2 regions of the Halomonas sp. 111 genome follow, and region 1 is predicted to be linked to the other one. Evidence: predicted binding sites of a transcription regulator. Region 1 holds the regulator's gene; the other holds the start of a gene.
What was found. The regulator PhoB, encoded in region 1, activates phosphate uptake and scavenging genes when phosphate is short. The targets are predictions, from matches to a motif close to TGTCATANNNNTGTCANA.
Positions count from the first base shown of each region.

Region 1 (6,820 bases):
GACGTGAGCGCGATAAAAATCAGCCCAGCAGTGTGGGAGCTGCTCGGGAAAGCTCCACTTTCCGTCTCACGCAGCCGCCTGTCAACGCAAAACCGACTAAATTCCCGTCTTTATCTTCGGCAAGCGCCGTCATATCACCCCCTTCGCCCTCAATTCGCCAGTGTTCGGGTATCGCCGAAGGCGGATAGGCCACTACGGGCAATAGCGGCGTTTTCACAATGATGGGCCAGGCGCCGAAGCTGACCTGCGTTGGTGAGCCGGCAAGCGTTGCCGAGAGTGCTTTGGCACTGGCTTGTAATGGCTGGACGTACATGGCATTGAGGCCTTCTATGCAAGCAACATCGCCCAAGGCATAAATATGCGGGTGCGAAGTGCGCAGATACCGGTCTACCTGAATACCTTGTGGTGAAACGGCAAGCCCGGCGGCCTTTGCCAGCGCGGTTCTTGGCGTAAGGCCGGTTGCCAGTAAAACAATATCGGCGTTGACGGTGTTATCGTTACTAAGCGTTAGCCGAACCGTGCTGTCATTATTTGGGGCTAACTCTTTAATCGTGCGGTGAAGCGCAAGCTTTATACCGGCTTCCTGAAAGGCATCACTCAGCGCAAACCCCAGCGGTTCTGGTAATAGCTTGGGTAACGGCGTGGCCTCTGGAGCAATCAGAGTGACTTGATGGCTACCTGCCTGCAGGTCGTTGGCAAATTCACAGCCGACTAATCCTGCGCCGATAACGGCAATGCGCGCAGGGCGATCGTTCAGCGCGTGATGGAACCGGCGATAGTCGTCGAGATCATTAATGGTAAAGCAGTAGCGAGCAACGCTTTCTGGAATGGCAAACGGCACCCGGGGTTCAGCACCGGTCGCCAGCGCCAGCGTATCGTAGGCAAGTGTTTGCCCGTCACTAAGCTGCACGGTGTGCGTGTCTGGTGTCACGTGTTCTACTGACGTATGGGTAAGCACATGGGCATCCAACTCATCGGCCAGTACCGCGGCTGAATGCCTGGCCAGTTGGTTGGGCGAGAGGCGTTTTGCAAAGCCGGTAGATAACAGCGGCTTGCTGTAGTCCTTGCCGCTGTCTGCGCTCACCAAAATAATCGAGCGCTTATCGCCTTGGCGACGTAGCGCACGGGCAAGCCCAATGCCTGCCATGCCGGTACCAATGATGATCAACTCAGCGTGGCCAGTCGGGTTGCTAACCGGATGTGATGCAGACATGCCATCCCCAAATAATCGGTGTCGTAAAAGCTTTTAAGACCACCATGTTACACTAGCTTCTCTGTTTTTTGCCCAGGAGTATCTGGTGGTGACGTTCTCTTTTCGGCAAGCGTATGCCTTTCCTGTTTGGCAGCCCGTGGCTGCGTTACGCCCCGCCATGAGCGCTGCCTGGTGGGAGTGGGTTGCGTCTACGGATTCGCTAACGGCTCGCTTGCAAGCGGCAGGCGCAGGGCAACCATTCCGTGTTCGCCTGCTGCGCCAGGGCGTCGGCGTGCCTCTGCGTGATGAAGCGCAGGCGTTGGGGATTGAGCTTCGTCGCTATGCCTGGTTAAGGGAGGTCGCCCTGTGCGTGGGTGATAATCCTTGGGTAGTCGCACGTTCGGTTGCTCCCTTAACACAATTAAAAGGCCAGCGATTGGAGCAACTTGGTGAGCGCTCGCTGGGCAGTTGGCTGTTTCGCCAGCCAGATTTAGTACGCGGCCCGCTTGAAGCCACGAGCGGTGCGCCACGTTTTGCCTTCCCTCAGGATGCTGGCGTGAAAAGTTGTTGGGGGCGGCGCTCAGTGTTTCAACATGGTGGGTTATCGCTACTCGTACAAGAGTACTTTTTATCCACCATGGCAGATGACCTTCGTTTGTCTTCGCGGTAGGCTTGCTCGGCATCTCTTCTTTACGTGAGGTAGGCATGGATCGTTCTTTGTTGCGGCCAGTCGGATGGGCGCGAGTCGCTGATTTTTTACACTTAATGCGCCTGGACCGCCCCATTGGTACCTGGCTATTGATGTGGCCTACCTTATGGGCGCTTTGGGTGGCTACAAACGGGGTGCCTGGCCGCAACGTGCTGCTTATTTTTGTGGCAGGTGTTTATGTTATGCGCGCTGCTGGCTGCGTTGTGAATGATTACGCTGACCGCCATGTTGATGGCCACGTTAAGCGCACGAAACATCGTCCACTGGCGACGGGGCGAATCAGTGAAACCGAAGCCAAACTGCTGTTTATTGGGCTGGTCACTGTTGCGTTTGTGTTAGTGCTGCTGACCAACTGGTTTACGGTGCTGCTGTCGATTGGTGGCGTGATCCTGGCGTTTATCTACCCCTTTATGAAGCGTTACACCCATCTTCCTCAGGTGGTGCTGGGGGCGGCTTTTTCGTGGGCAATCCCCATGGCATTTGGGGCGGTGCTGGGCTATGTACCTGTGGAAGCCTGGTTGCTGTTTTTTGCGAACGTACTGTGGACGGTTGCCTACGATACCCAATACGCCATGGTCGACCGTGACGATGACCTGAAAATTGGTATTAAATCAACGGCGGTGCTGTTTGGCAGTGCAGACCGCTTGATGATTGGATTACTGCAACTGGCGACGTTGGTGCTGTTAGCCTTTGTGGGTGTTCGTGTGGGGCTGGGTGGTTTTTTCTGGCTGGGCCTTGCCGGTATGGCGGCCACCTTTATTCATCAACAGCGCCTGATTCGGCATCGTGAACGCGACCCGTGTTTTCAGGCTTTTTTGAATAACTACTGGTCAGGGCTGCTGGTTTTTGCCGGAATTGCGCTAAGTTGGTGGCCAGTGGCCGGGCCGCTCTAGCAAAGCGTGATTAGGCCTGTCATTCGTTCTTGTTATTGGCTATTGTCATATAAGTGTCATCAAGTCATGGTGTTATTGTCACTGAGATGTCATTGAATTACCTTTCATTGAGCACCGTGAGGCCCTGGAATGACCGCCAAGACCGTTTTGATTGTCGATGATGAAGCACCTATTCGCGAAATGATCGCAGTGGCGCTGGAAATGGCTGACTATCGCGTGCTTGAAGCGGATAACGCCCAGGATGCCCACGCGTTAGTCGTTGACCATCAGCCTGACTTACTGCTTCTGGATTGGATGATGCCAGGTACCAGTGGTATTGAGTTGGCGCGACGCCTTAAGCGTGAAGAAGCAACCGCCGAAATGCCGATTATTATGCTCACCGCCAAGGGTGAGGAAGACAATAAGATTCAAGGCCTTGAGGCGGGCGCGGACGACTATATCACCAAACCCTTCTCGCCCCGTGAGTTGGTCGCGCGCTTGAAAGCCGTATTGCGACGCACCACCCCACGTGGCGTAGAAGACCCCATCGAAATTAACGGCCTTCTACTCGACCCCGTCAGCCACCGTGTTAGTGCGCATGGCAAGGCGCTGGAAATGGGGCCCACTGAATATCGCCTGCTGCAGTTCTTTATGACCCACCAGGAGCGAGCCTATACACGCAGCCAACTGCTGGACCAGGTATGGGGCGGCAATGTGTATGTTGAAGAACGCACAGTGGATGTACATATTCGGCGCTTGCGTAAGGCGTTAGGCGATGTGCACCAAAACCTGATTCAGACGGTACGGGGTACCGGTTATCGTTTCTCAGCCCGGGTGTAACTGTGCGCCTATGGAGCCGTGAGCTTTGGCGTATTGCCTGGTTAGCGACCATAGGTGTTTGCCTGGGGTGGCTATTAGGTTCAGCGGGCCTTGGTTTGGCAGCCGGGTTGGCCGTTTGCCTTTTTTACCATTTACGCCAACTGCGCGTCCTCTTTCAATGGTTAACCCTTAATCCTCATAATGAGCCCCCGGCTGCGGGTGGCATGTGGGGGGATTTGCTTGACCGTCTTTACCGCTACCAAAAAAGCCAGCGCATTACACAAGGTCGATTGCGGTCTACGCTCGCGCGTATCCAGGAATCCTCAGAGGCCATGCGCGACAGCGTGGTAATGCTCGACCGCCACGGTGATTTGGAGTGGTGGAACAGTGCAGCGACGGATATGCTGGGCTTACAAACCGCGCACGATCGTGGCCAGCACATTACCAATTTGTTGCGTGACCCACGCTTTATTAGCTACTTCAACGCCCGCGATTACAGCGAACCGCTTACGCTGACCTCACCCATTGATGAACGCAGCATTCTGCAATACCAAATTACCTTGTATGGCGACGATGAGCGCCTGGTGATGGCGCGGGATATCACTCGTTTGCACCGTCTTGAGGAGATGCGCAGAGACTTTGTGGCCAACGTCTCCCATGAGCTGCGTACGCCGCTTACTGTTCTTTCTGGCTACCTCGAAACCTATGGTGACTTGGCTGAGCAGCTTCCGCCTCGCTTGGGCCGAGGGATCGAGCAAATGCAGGACCAGACGCAGCGCATGCAAAATCTGGTTAACGACCTGCTGCTTTTGTCACGCTTGGAAATTGATCAAGGCGGGCAGGACCATCAGGCGCTGTCGGTTGAGCAATTGCTTAATAGCGTCTGCCAGGATGCATTGGCGCTATCGCACCGTAAGCATGTTGTCCGTGTTGCTATTGAAAGTGACGCCCAGCTCATAGGGAGCGAGCAGGAAATACGTAGCGCCATTTCTAACCTGGCTTTCAATGCGGTGCGATATACCCCAGAGGGTAGCCAAATTATACTGCGCTGGGCGCCCATGGAAGATGGAAGCGCATGCATAGAAGTAGAAGATGATGGAGAGGGCATCGATCCTGTCCACCTTCCCAGGCTAACGGAACGCTTTTATCGGGTTGATAAAGGTCGAAGTACCGCGACAGGCGGTACTGGGCTTGGTCTTGCCATCGTTAAGCATATCCTGCTGCGCCATGATGCTCAGCTTCAGGTTGAATCGCATCCTGGCGAAGGTTCGCTATTTCGCTGTACTTTCCCCGCCACTCGGCTGGCTGCTACCTCCTAGCCGCCTTTCTCTGGTCTTCTGTATAACCTTTATCCAAGCGTGCCATATGGACAGCCATCTATGGTTCAAGTCTGCTCATGTGTCATTTTTAGTCAGTTATGGTGGTCCCTTATACTCGATCAGCGAGCATGATTGGCACGCGGGATTTATTTTAAGTTGTTTATTAATAAGAAATATTTTTTTATTTTTGTTTTTTGGCATTACATCTGCATTAAGTTGGGAAAGGAAGATTACCGCAGGAAATGGTACGCCAGGAAGGCACTTCCTTAAGATTAGCGGTATCAACAGCGATCGAGGAGAAGGAACATGATGTCCAAGGAACTACTCAAGAAAGCTGGGATTTTAGGTGTAACATTCGGTTTACTGGCAAGCCCCTTCGCTTTTGCCCAAGAGCCAGTAGATCCGAGCCACGATATTACAGCTGATGAAGAACCCATGCAGCCGCAATCATCTGGTACAGGTGCAGGTGGTGATGCATCTACCTATGATGCAGACGACCTTTCAGATATGAACGGTGAAAGTGCAGGCGATACTACTCGTCCCGGTGCAGGTTCTTCTCAACATGAAACTCATAATGAGTCGATGGATGGTGGTCCAACGGGTGTAACAGGTGGCGGCGATACGTCATTTGAGCCGAGCGACCTGCCTGAGCAAAATAGCTCTGTGACCACTGGTCAAGACCAGTGACCAGCGGTTTAAACACTCAGTGCTAAAAATTTGTACTACAGTTTAGGAACGAGCACGGGATAAGGATGTCCCATCGCATGGATGCTCACCGATTCATGGATTGAATCAAGCGACAATCAGAGCGTTAGTCAGGGTAAATTCCAAGGTTGGAGTCCCGCAAAAGGAGTGGAAGCTAGCGCTAGATATTGTCCATAGATGCGAGGTTAGGGCCCTGCCATGGCAGGGCCTAATCTTGTTATGTAGCCCTTGATGAGCCGTCGTGTTTGGCTGGTTTTAAAACTGAACCTTTCCTATCTACGTTTTTTTAACATTACCCTCGCTCAAATAGTTTTTTCACGATTCTCTTGTCCCACGGCGTGATGACCCCTTTCATGCTTTTTAAACGCAAAGGTTGATAACGAGCTTTTTAGCTTGTTCACCATGGTGCTGTGCCAACACTAAAAAAATGTTAGCTTGTTATTTACTTGGATAGCTTTATTTGTGTGGTCGTGTTTAAAAATATTTTTAATCATTCAGCATTTCATGAATTTGGGATGTTTGGGCACTTGGACCATAATCTTGCAGTCAAAGGCACTGATCGCTTCTCACCCTTCAGTGCAATGGTATTTACGTTAGTGTGATAATAGCCAAGACAGGTGAGCGGCACCCCACATCAGGAGAGCGTTATGTCATTTAAAGCAGTTTTAAAAACGGTAGGTATTTTAGGTATTTCTATCGGTTTGATTGCAAGCCCGCTAGCTTTTGCCCAAAGCTCTATTGAGCGTACTAAAGATCGTGCAGTCGGCAGCGATGTCATCGACATGCCGCAATCCACTAGCACGTCTAGTCCTCACTACTCACCCAGTGAGCTTAACCATAGTCAGCGTGATCATATGAACGGCAACTATGCACCGTCAAGCCAGCTGCAGTGGGATCAGGATGGCACCCAGCGTCGTAACACCCATTCGTTCGAATCGACCGAGTTAAATCACAAAGAAGGCGATAGCCTGGACTGGTAAACCACTACTGAAAGCATTAAAAACCCCGTTAAAGCGGGGTTTCGCGTTTAAAAGCGTAGAAAAAAAGCATGACTTTTCAGGTGTTACGAGGGCCGCTGGATCGTAAGCTCATTCGCCGTACGATAATATTGGTCCCACATTAGTACGGCTCCTGCTACGGCCCCCGGAATCAGAAAAAGATTGGCAAGCGGTATCCAGGTAACCAGAGTAACGAGCCCGCCGTA
Region 1 is NZ_JBQSYV010000012.1:106,336-113,155, reverse strand. It holds gene ACT3T7_RS10875 (NAD(P)/FAD-dependent oxidoreductase) at 20-1,213, opposite strand; gene ACT3T7_RS10870 (chorismate--pyruvate lyase family protein) at 1,299-1,862, shown strand; gene ubiA (4-hydroxybenzoate octaprenyltransferase) at 1,898-2,794, shown strand; gene phoB (phosphate regulon transcriptional regulator PhoB) at 2,924-3,613, shown strand; gene phoR (phosphate regulon sensor histidine kinase PhoR) at 3,616-4,911, shown strand; gene ACT3T7_RS10850 (hypothetical protein) at 5,218-5,598, shown strand; gene ACT3T7_RS10845 (hypothetical protein) at 6,264-6,596, shown strand; gene cysZ (sulfate transporter CysZ) at 6,680-6,820, opposite strand, start outside.

Region 2 (6,820 bases), on a different contig from region 1:
CTTCCGGGGTAGGGGCTGGCGCGCCATCGTGGTAACGGCCACAGCACGCGTCAGTCGACAATCCTGTACCGCAAGGGCAACTTTTTTCAATTAGAGACATCATAGAAAGACTCATATATCACGGTCACTTAAGCCTAACCGATAATCCTTATAACCGTCCTACACATGGCCTATGTTTTAGTTCGATTTTGGCCCCATGTTAAGCGTATAGTGACTGAGCAAGATTTTTTTGACTTACGGAGTACGAAACACGACCCCAATATTCTTTCCAAATGCAGCGGAGGTTCTCATGAAGGTTTATAAACCCGAATGGCAGTGCACGTTTAGCGTAAACGAAGGCGCAGAAGAATCAGCCAACTGGAAAGAGCGAGCCGCCTGGCGACTGCGGGCGATAGCCGACCGTTTGGACGGTGTTGGTCGGACGCTGAAGGTTAATTGTCATGTTTCTCCTCAGGTCAGCCAGGAGGAAGTGGATACCTGCCTTGGCAAAGGGTTTGAAGTCACCCAGCAGCTATTGACCCAACTGGCGCACCAGCAGGCGTGTGAAGATGTAATGCGCAATGCCAAAGCCGAGCTTTTCGAGCAGAACCACCAGCATCATTAACGTGGAGGAGGCTCCCACCCGTTGAGCGGGTGGGTTGAAATGCGTCCATTCACATCGTTTTCAAACACGTTCTCAGATACCTTTCCCCACGACGTTTCCAAGTGCTTGTCTAATCAGCGTGATAGGGTTGGTGTAGCGCGTCTCCCAAACGCCCCATAAACGCCAGGCACGCCTCAAGTTCGCTTTTCTCAATATATTCATCCGGCTGATGCGCTTGAGCGATACTGCCCGGACCCAGAATAATCGTTTGTAACCCTTGGCCTTGAAATTGCCCCGCCTCGGTGGCGTAGGCCACTGCGTGGTTGCAGCACTCACCTGGCAGGTGGTCCTTGGCCAAGCGCAGTACGGCGTGATTATCTCGGTCGGCAAGGCCTGGCACCGTTACATTCAGCGGTTCGGTCGTAATCTGTACGTCCTTGCCACGCGCCCTTAGCTCGGCACTTAACGCGTCGGCATACGCTTCAAAACGAGCGAACACCTCCTCAAACGTCTCGGTGGGCAGGTGGCGTATTTCCCACTCGAACTGGCACTCACGCGCCATGATATTGATCGCCGTACCGCCCTTGATCTTGCCCACGAGGAGGCTGGTGTGGGGCACGTTGAACGCCTCATCCACGTTGCCCTCCTCCACCAACGCCGCCATGGTGTCTTCGATGAAGGTGACCAGTCGCGCTGCCACATGAATGGCCGAAGTGCCCTGGTTCACCTGACTGCTGTGCGCTTCGCGCCCTACGACGGTGGTGCGCAGATTGGTGGCGCCCTTCTGGGCCACGACGGGCTGCATGCTGGTCGGCTCACCGACAATGACGTGCGCTGTGGTTGAGTAGTGCTCGTAGAACCGTTTGATCAGCGCAGGCGCACCGACACAGCCAACCTCCTCGTCATAGGAAAAACCAAAATAGATCGGCTGCTGCAAAGGCGTTTTCACCCACGTGGGCACCATGGCAAGAGCGCAGGCAATGAAGCCTTTCATATCACAGGTGCCACGGCCATAAAGCTTACCGTCCTGGCCGTCATGCAGGGCGAAAGGATCTGTCGACCAGGGCTGGCCTTCCACCGGCACCACATCGGTATGGCCGGAGAGCATCACCCCACCCGGCGCATCAGGGCCTATACGGGCAATCAAGTTCGCCTTGGTGCCGCAGGGGCTCATCACCCGTTCGGAGGAGACGCCGTACTCTTCAAGATAAGCTTCGACACATTCGATCAGCGCCAGGTTAGAGCCACGGGAGGTAGTATCGAAAGAGACCAGTTTGGTTAATAGCGCTATTGCGTCACTCATACGACTCTCATTAGTTATGCACATTGTCTCAACCCTATCATCGCCCTCGCAGAGCGCCTACTACCAATGCCCTTGGATAAAACCCAAAGCTTTTATAAGACCCTGGTCCAGTTAGCATTCATCAAAATGTCATCTACACTCATTATTGTTCAGTGCACCCACAAATCTTAAAAAACGCATTGTGCCACCTGGCTCGCGCCAGGCCCAAAAGGAGCTCACATGTCTCGTTTTATGTTACGCGCGTTATCTACCGGCATCACCGCGGCTACGCTGAGTGTTTCCGCCCACGCCGCTACCGAGATCACCTGGTGGCACTCCATGGGCGGCGAGCTGGGCGAGCGCTTGAGCGCGCTTGCCGAAGACTTCAATGCCACCCAGGATGAGTACCGTGTTACGCCCTCCTACCGGGGTGAATACGAACAAACCATGGTTAACACCATTGCCGCTTTCCGCGCAGGCGAGCAGCCCCACATCGTACAAATTTACGAAGTAGGCACCGGCACCATGATGGCCGCCCAAGGCGCTATCTATCCGGTGTTTGAGCTGATGGAAGAGCACGGCAACACCTTTGACCCAGCTAATTATCTGCCCGTGGTAACCGGTTACTACACCGACACCAACGGCAACATGCTCTCCATGCCGTTCAACTCGTCCACACCGATTCTTTACTACAACAAAGCCATTTTTGAAGCGGCTGGCCTCGACCCTGAATCACCGCCTACTACGTGGGCTGAGATGGGCGAGATGGGTCAGCAAATCGTCGATGAAGGCGCGGCCTCTTGCGGTTTCACCATGGCCTATGCGGCTAACTGGGTCGGCCTTGAGAACTTCTCAGCGCTGCACAATCAGTCCATCGGCACCCAGGAAAACGGCTTCGGCGGTCTGGACACCGAGTTTGCCTTTAACGGCGACGTACAGGCGCGCTTTTGGGATCAGTTGAAAGAGTGGTCGGATAGCGGCGTCTACAGCTACGCAGGCCCAGCAAACGGCCCAGACGCGGCACCCTCGTTCTATTCCAGCGACTGCGCGATGTACATGAACTCGTCAGCGTCACGCGCCGATGTGTTGGCTAACTCCGACTTCGACGTAGGTTTTGGCATGCTGCCCTACTACGACGATGTAGACGGCGCACCGCAAAACTCGATCATCGGCGGCGCGACTCTTTGGGTGCTTTCTGGCCACGAAGACGACGAGTACACCGGCGTTGCTGAATTCCTTGAGTACCTCTCCTTGCCTGAGATTCAGGCCGAGTGGCACCAGGGCACCGGCTACCTGCCGATTACCACCGCCGCTTATGAGCTGAGCCAGGAGCAGGGTTACTACGACGAAAACCCAGGTGCGGATATCGCCATCGAGCAGATCAACTTAAACGAGCCGACAGAGAACTCCAAAGGCCTGCGCTTTGGCAACTACCCCCAAGTGCGCATGGTTCTGGACGAAGAGTTTCAGGCCGTACTAGCCGGCGACAAGAGCGGTCAGCAAGCGCTGGATGATGCGGCAAGCCGCGGCAATCAAATTCTTCGCGACTTTGAGGCAGCCAATAACTAAGCGCTTCGCATTACTTGTCAACAAACCCCGGCTTTTATAGCCGGGGTTTGCTATAGGAGCCATCCCGTACGCCCAAGTCACCGGGGCCTATGGGATGGCTTACTTCCTAGCAGCTGAGCACAGCGGCCAGCCGCACCAACGCCCGTACGACAGGATGTGTCATGCAGACCAAACGTTCCACCTATCAAAACCGGTGGCTCCCTTTCTTACTGTTAGCGCCGCAGTTGGCGATTACGCTGGTGTTTTTTATCTGGCCGGCAAGCCAGGCGGTTAAATCGAGTTTCGAGCGCACCGATGCGTTCGGCTTTAAAACAACGTTTGTCGGTCTGGAGAACTATGTACGCGTTCTGGCCGACCCCAGCTACCTAAATGCGCTGGGGCGCACCGCGATTTTTTCCATCTCGGTGACGGTGCTTTCCATGAGCCTTGCGCTCTTGCTGGCCGTTTGTGTCAACCGTGTGCTGAAGAGCGCCAAGTTCTACACCACGCTTCTGGTATGGCCTTACGCCGTCGCCCCAGTGGTAGCAGGTGTGTTGTGGTGGTTTCTGTTCAACCCCACCATCGGCCTCCTGCCGCATCTGCTCGACTGGTTCGGTATCAGCTGGAATCACCGCGTTTCGGGCTCTCAAGCAATGATTCTGATCACCATTGCCGCCGCTTGGAAACAGATCTCCTATAACTTCCTGTTTTTCCTGGCTGGGCTTCAATCTGTACCGCAGTCGCTCATGGAGGCAGCGGCCATAGATGGCGCGGGCCCCTTCAAGCGCTTCTGGACCATCGTGCTTCCGCTGCTATCGCCCACCACCTTCTTCCTGCTGATCATCAACATCAACTACGTGATGTTCGATACCTTCGGGGTGATTGATGCCACTACCGCGGGCGGGCCAGGCCAGGCCACCATGACGCTGGTCTACAAGGTCTACACCGATGGCGTAGCGGGGCTGAATATAGGCTCCTCATCCGCCCAGTCGGTCATGCTGATGGGCATCGTGATTATCTTGACGTTTATCCAGTTCCGATACGTGGAACGCCGGGTCAACTACTAGTGCGTTAAGGAAGTAAACATGGTTGAAAACAGACCCTTTCTAAATATTCTGACCCACCTGGTGCTCATTGCAGGCGTATTGGTCGTGGCGTTCCCGGTATACGTGGCCTTTATCGCCTCGACCCACGAATCCAGCGCCTTCGTGCGTGGGGTGTTGCCGCTGCTTCCCGGCGACAACATGTTTGCATCCTACCGGCAGATGCTCAGTTCCGGTTGGCAGGTAGGCGGCACGCCGCCGGTCTGGCTGATGCTGGGTAACTCGCTGATCATGGCGCTGACAATCGCGATCGGCAAGATCGCCATTTCGATTCTTTCCGCTTTTGCGATTGTCTATTTCCGCTTTCCGTTTCGCATGCTGGCGTTCTGGATCATTTTTATCACGCTGATGCTGCCGGTCGAAGTGCGCATCATCCCCACCTACGCCGTTGTGGCAGATCTCGGCATGCTGAACTCCTATGCGGGCTTAACCCTGCCACTGATTGCCTCTGCTACCGCGACCTTCCTGTTCCGCCAGTTCTTCATGACCGTGCCGGAAGAGCTGATGGAGGCCAGCCGAGTGGATGGCGCCGGGCCGATGAAGTTCTTCAAGGACATACTGCTGCCGGTATCGATCACCAATATCGCCGCTCTCTTCGTGATCATGTTTATTTACGGCTGGGTGCAGTACCTGTGGCCACTGCTGGTCACCACCGACGAAGACTTCTACACCATCGTGCTGGGCATCAAGCGCCTGATGGCCTCGTCCGACCGCGTACCCGCCTGGAACCTCATTATGGCGACCGTCACGCTTGCCATGCTGCCGCCGGTATTAGTGGTGCTGTTTATGCAAAAACTGTTTGTGAAAGGCCTGACCGAGACGGAGAAATAAGATGGCCAGTATTACCTTGGAAGGGCTTAGAAAGACCTACGCTGGCGATGTTCAGGCAGTGAAAGGCGTCGATCTTGCGATTGAAGACGGTGAGTTTGTGGTGCTGGTGGGCCCTTCGGGCTGCGGTAAATCCACGCTGTTACGCATGGTAGCCGGGCTTGAAACGATTACCGACGGTACGCTTAAGATTGGTGATCGGGTGGTCAATAAGCTTGAACCCGCCGAGCGCGATATCGCCATGGTATTTCAAAACTACGCGCTTTACCCGCACATGACGGTGTACAGCAACCTCGCGTACGGGCTGAAAAACCGCGGTTTTAAAAAACCTGAAATCGAAGAACGGGTGCGCAAAGCGGCCAAAATGCTCGAAATCGAGGAATTTCTTGCGCGCAAGCCGCGCAAGCTCTCCGGCGGTCAGCGCCAGCGCGTCGCCATGGGCCGGGCATTGGTGCGCGAGCCCGCGGCTTTCCTGTTCGACGAGCCGCTCTCTAACCTGGATGCCAAGCTGCGCGTGCAGATGCGTGTGGAGATCAAGCAGCTTCAGCGCCGCTTGAAGACCACCAGCCTCTACGTAACCCACGACCAGTTAGAAGCGATGACGCTGGGCGACCGTTTGGTGGTGCTTAGCGCTGGCAAAATCGAGCAGGTAGGCACGCCCATGGAAATCTATGCGCGCCCTGCGTCGATGTTTGTAGCAGGTTTTATCGGCTCGCCTGCGATGAATATGGTACCGCTTGAGTACCTGCAAACGCGCGGCACTCATGACCTGCTAAACGATCTTCCCGCCGATACCGACACAGTCGGCATTCGCCCGGACGATATGCGCCTATCGCCACCCGATGCACCCCACCTGGTGGTCGACTCCACGCTGGAGCTTTTTGAAGCCGCCGGCGCCGAGAGCCATCTTTACGTGCGGCTCGCCGACAGCGACCAGCCCACTGTGATTCGGGTGAGCGGCCAGCCGCCGGTCAACGAAGGCGAAACACTACGTTTCTATGTCACCCGCAAAGCGCTGCACCCGTTTAATAGCGCGACCGGCCTGCGCACGGGGGATTGAAGGTGACCAAGGCCACACATCACGGCCAGAGTAGGCAAACGCCTTCTTCTTTACGTTCAGGAGCAAGCATGGCTATGTAATCCGGGCCCATTAACCTACCTTCTCCAAAGGCCATCCAGATGCATGAGAACACGCGTTTATTAGTAGCTACCGTCAAGCAGGCAGCGAGGGAAGCGGGCGCCCTGTTGGCCGAAGGCTACTCAGGCATTGATAGAATTGTCTTCGAGCGCAAAGGCGCTTCGGATTTTGTAACGCACCATGATCAAGCCGCAGAGCGGTTAATTATTGACCACATACGCCAGCATTTCCCTGCGGTTGGCTTTTTGGGGGAAGAGAGTGGCGCCTCGCCCGCTAACAATAGCAATGTGACCGTCATTATTGATCCGCTGGATGGCACCAACAATTTTCTCCACGGC
Region 2 is NZ_JBQSYV010000006.1:15,238-22,057, reverse strand. It holds gene ACT3T7_RS05980 (YchJ family protein) at 1-103, opposite strand, end outside; gene ACT3T7_RS05975 (hypothetical protein) at 290-604, shown strand; gene argE (acetylornithine deacetylase) at 714-1,886, opposite strand; gene ugpB (sn-glycerol-3-phosphate ABC transporter substrate-binding protein UgpB) at 2,106-3,434, shown strand; gene ugpA (sn-glycerol-3-phosphate ABC transporter permease UgpA) at 3,596-4,480, shown strand; gene ugpE (sn-glycerol-3-phosphate ABC transporter permease UgpE) at 4,499-5,347, shown strand; gene ACT3T7_RS05950 (sn-glycerol-3-phosphate import ATP-binding protein UgpC) at 5,349-6,404, shown strand; gene ACT3T7_RS05945 (inositol monophosphatase family protein) at 6,524-6,820, shown strand, end outside.
Region 2: ugpB (sn-glycerol-3-phosphate ABC transporter substrate-binding protein UgpB) is a predicted target of PhoB. The motif match lies at 2,003-2,020, and genes of this name have one in related genera.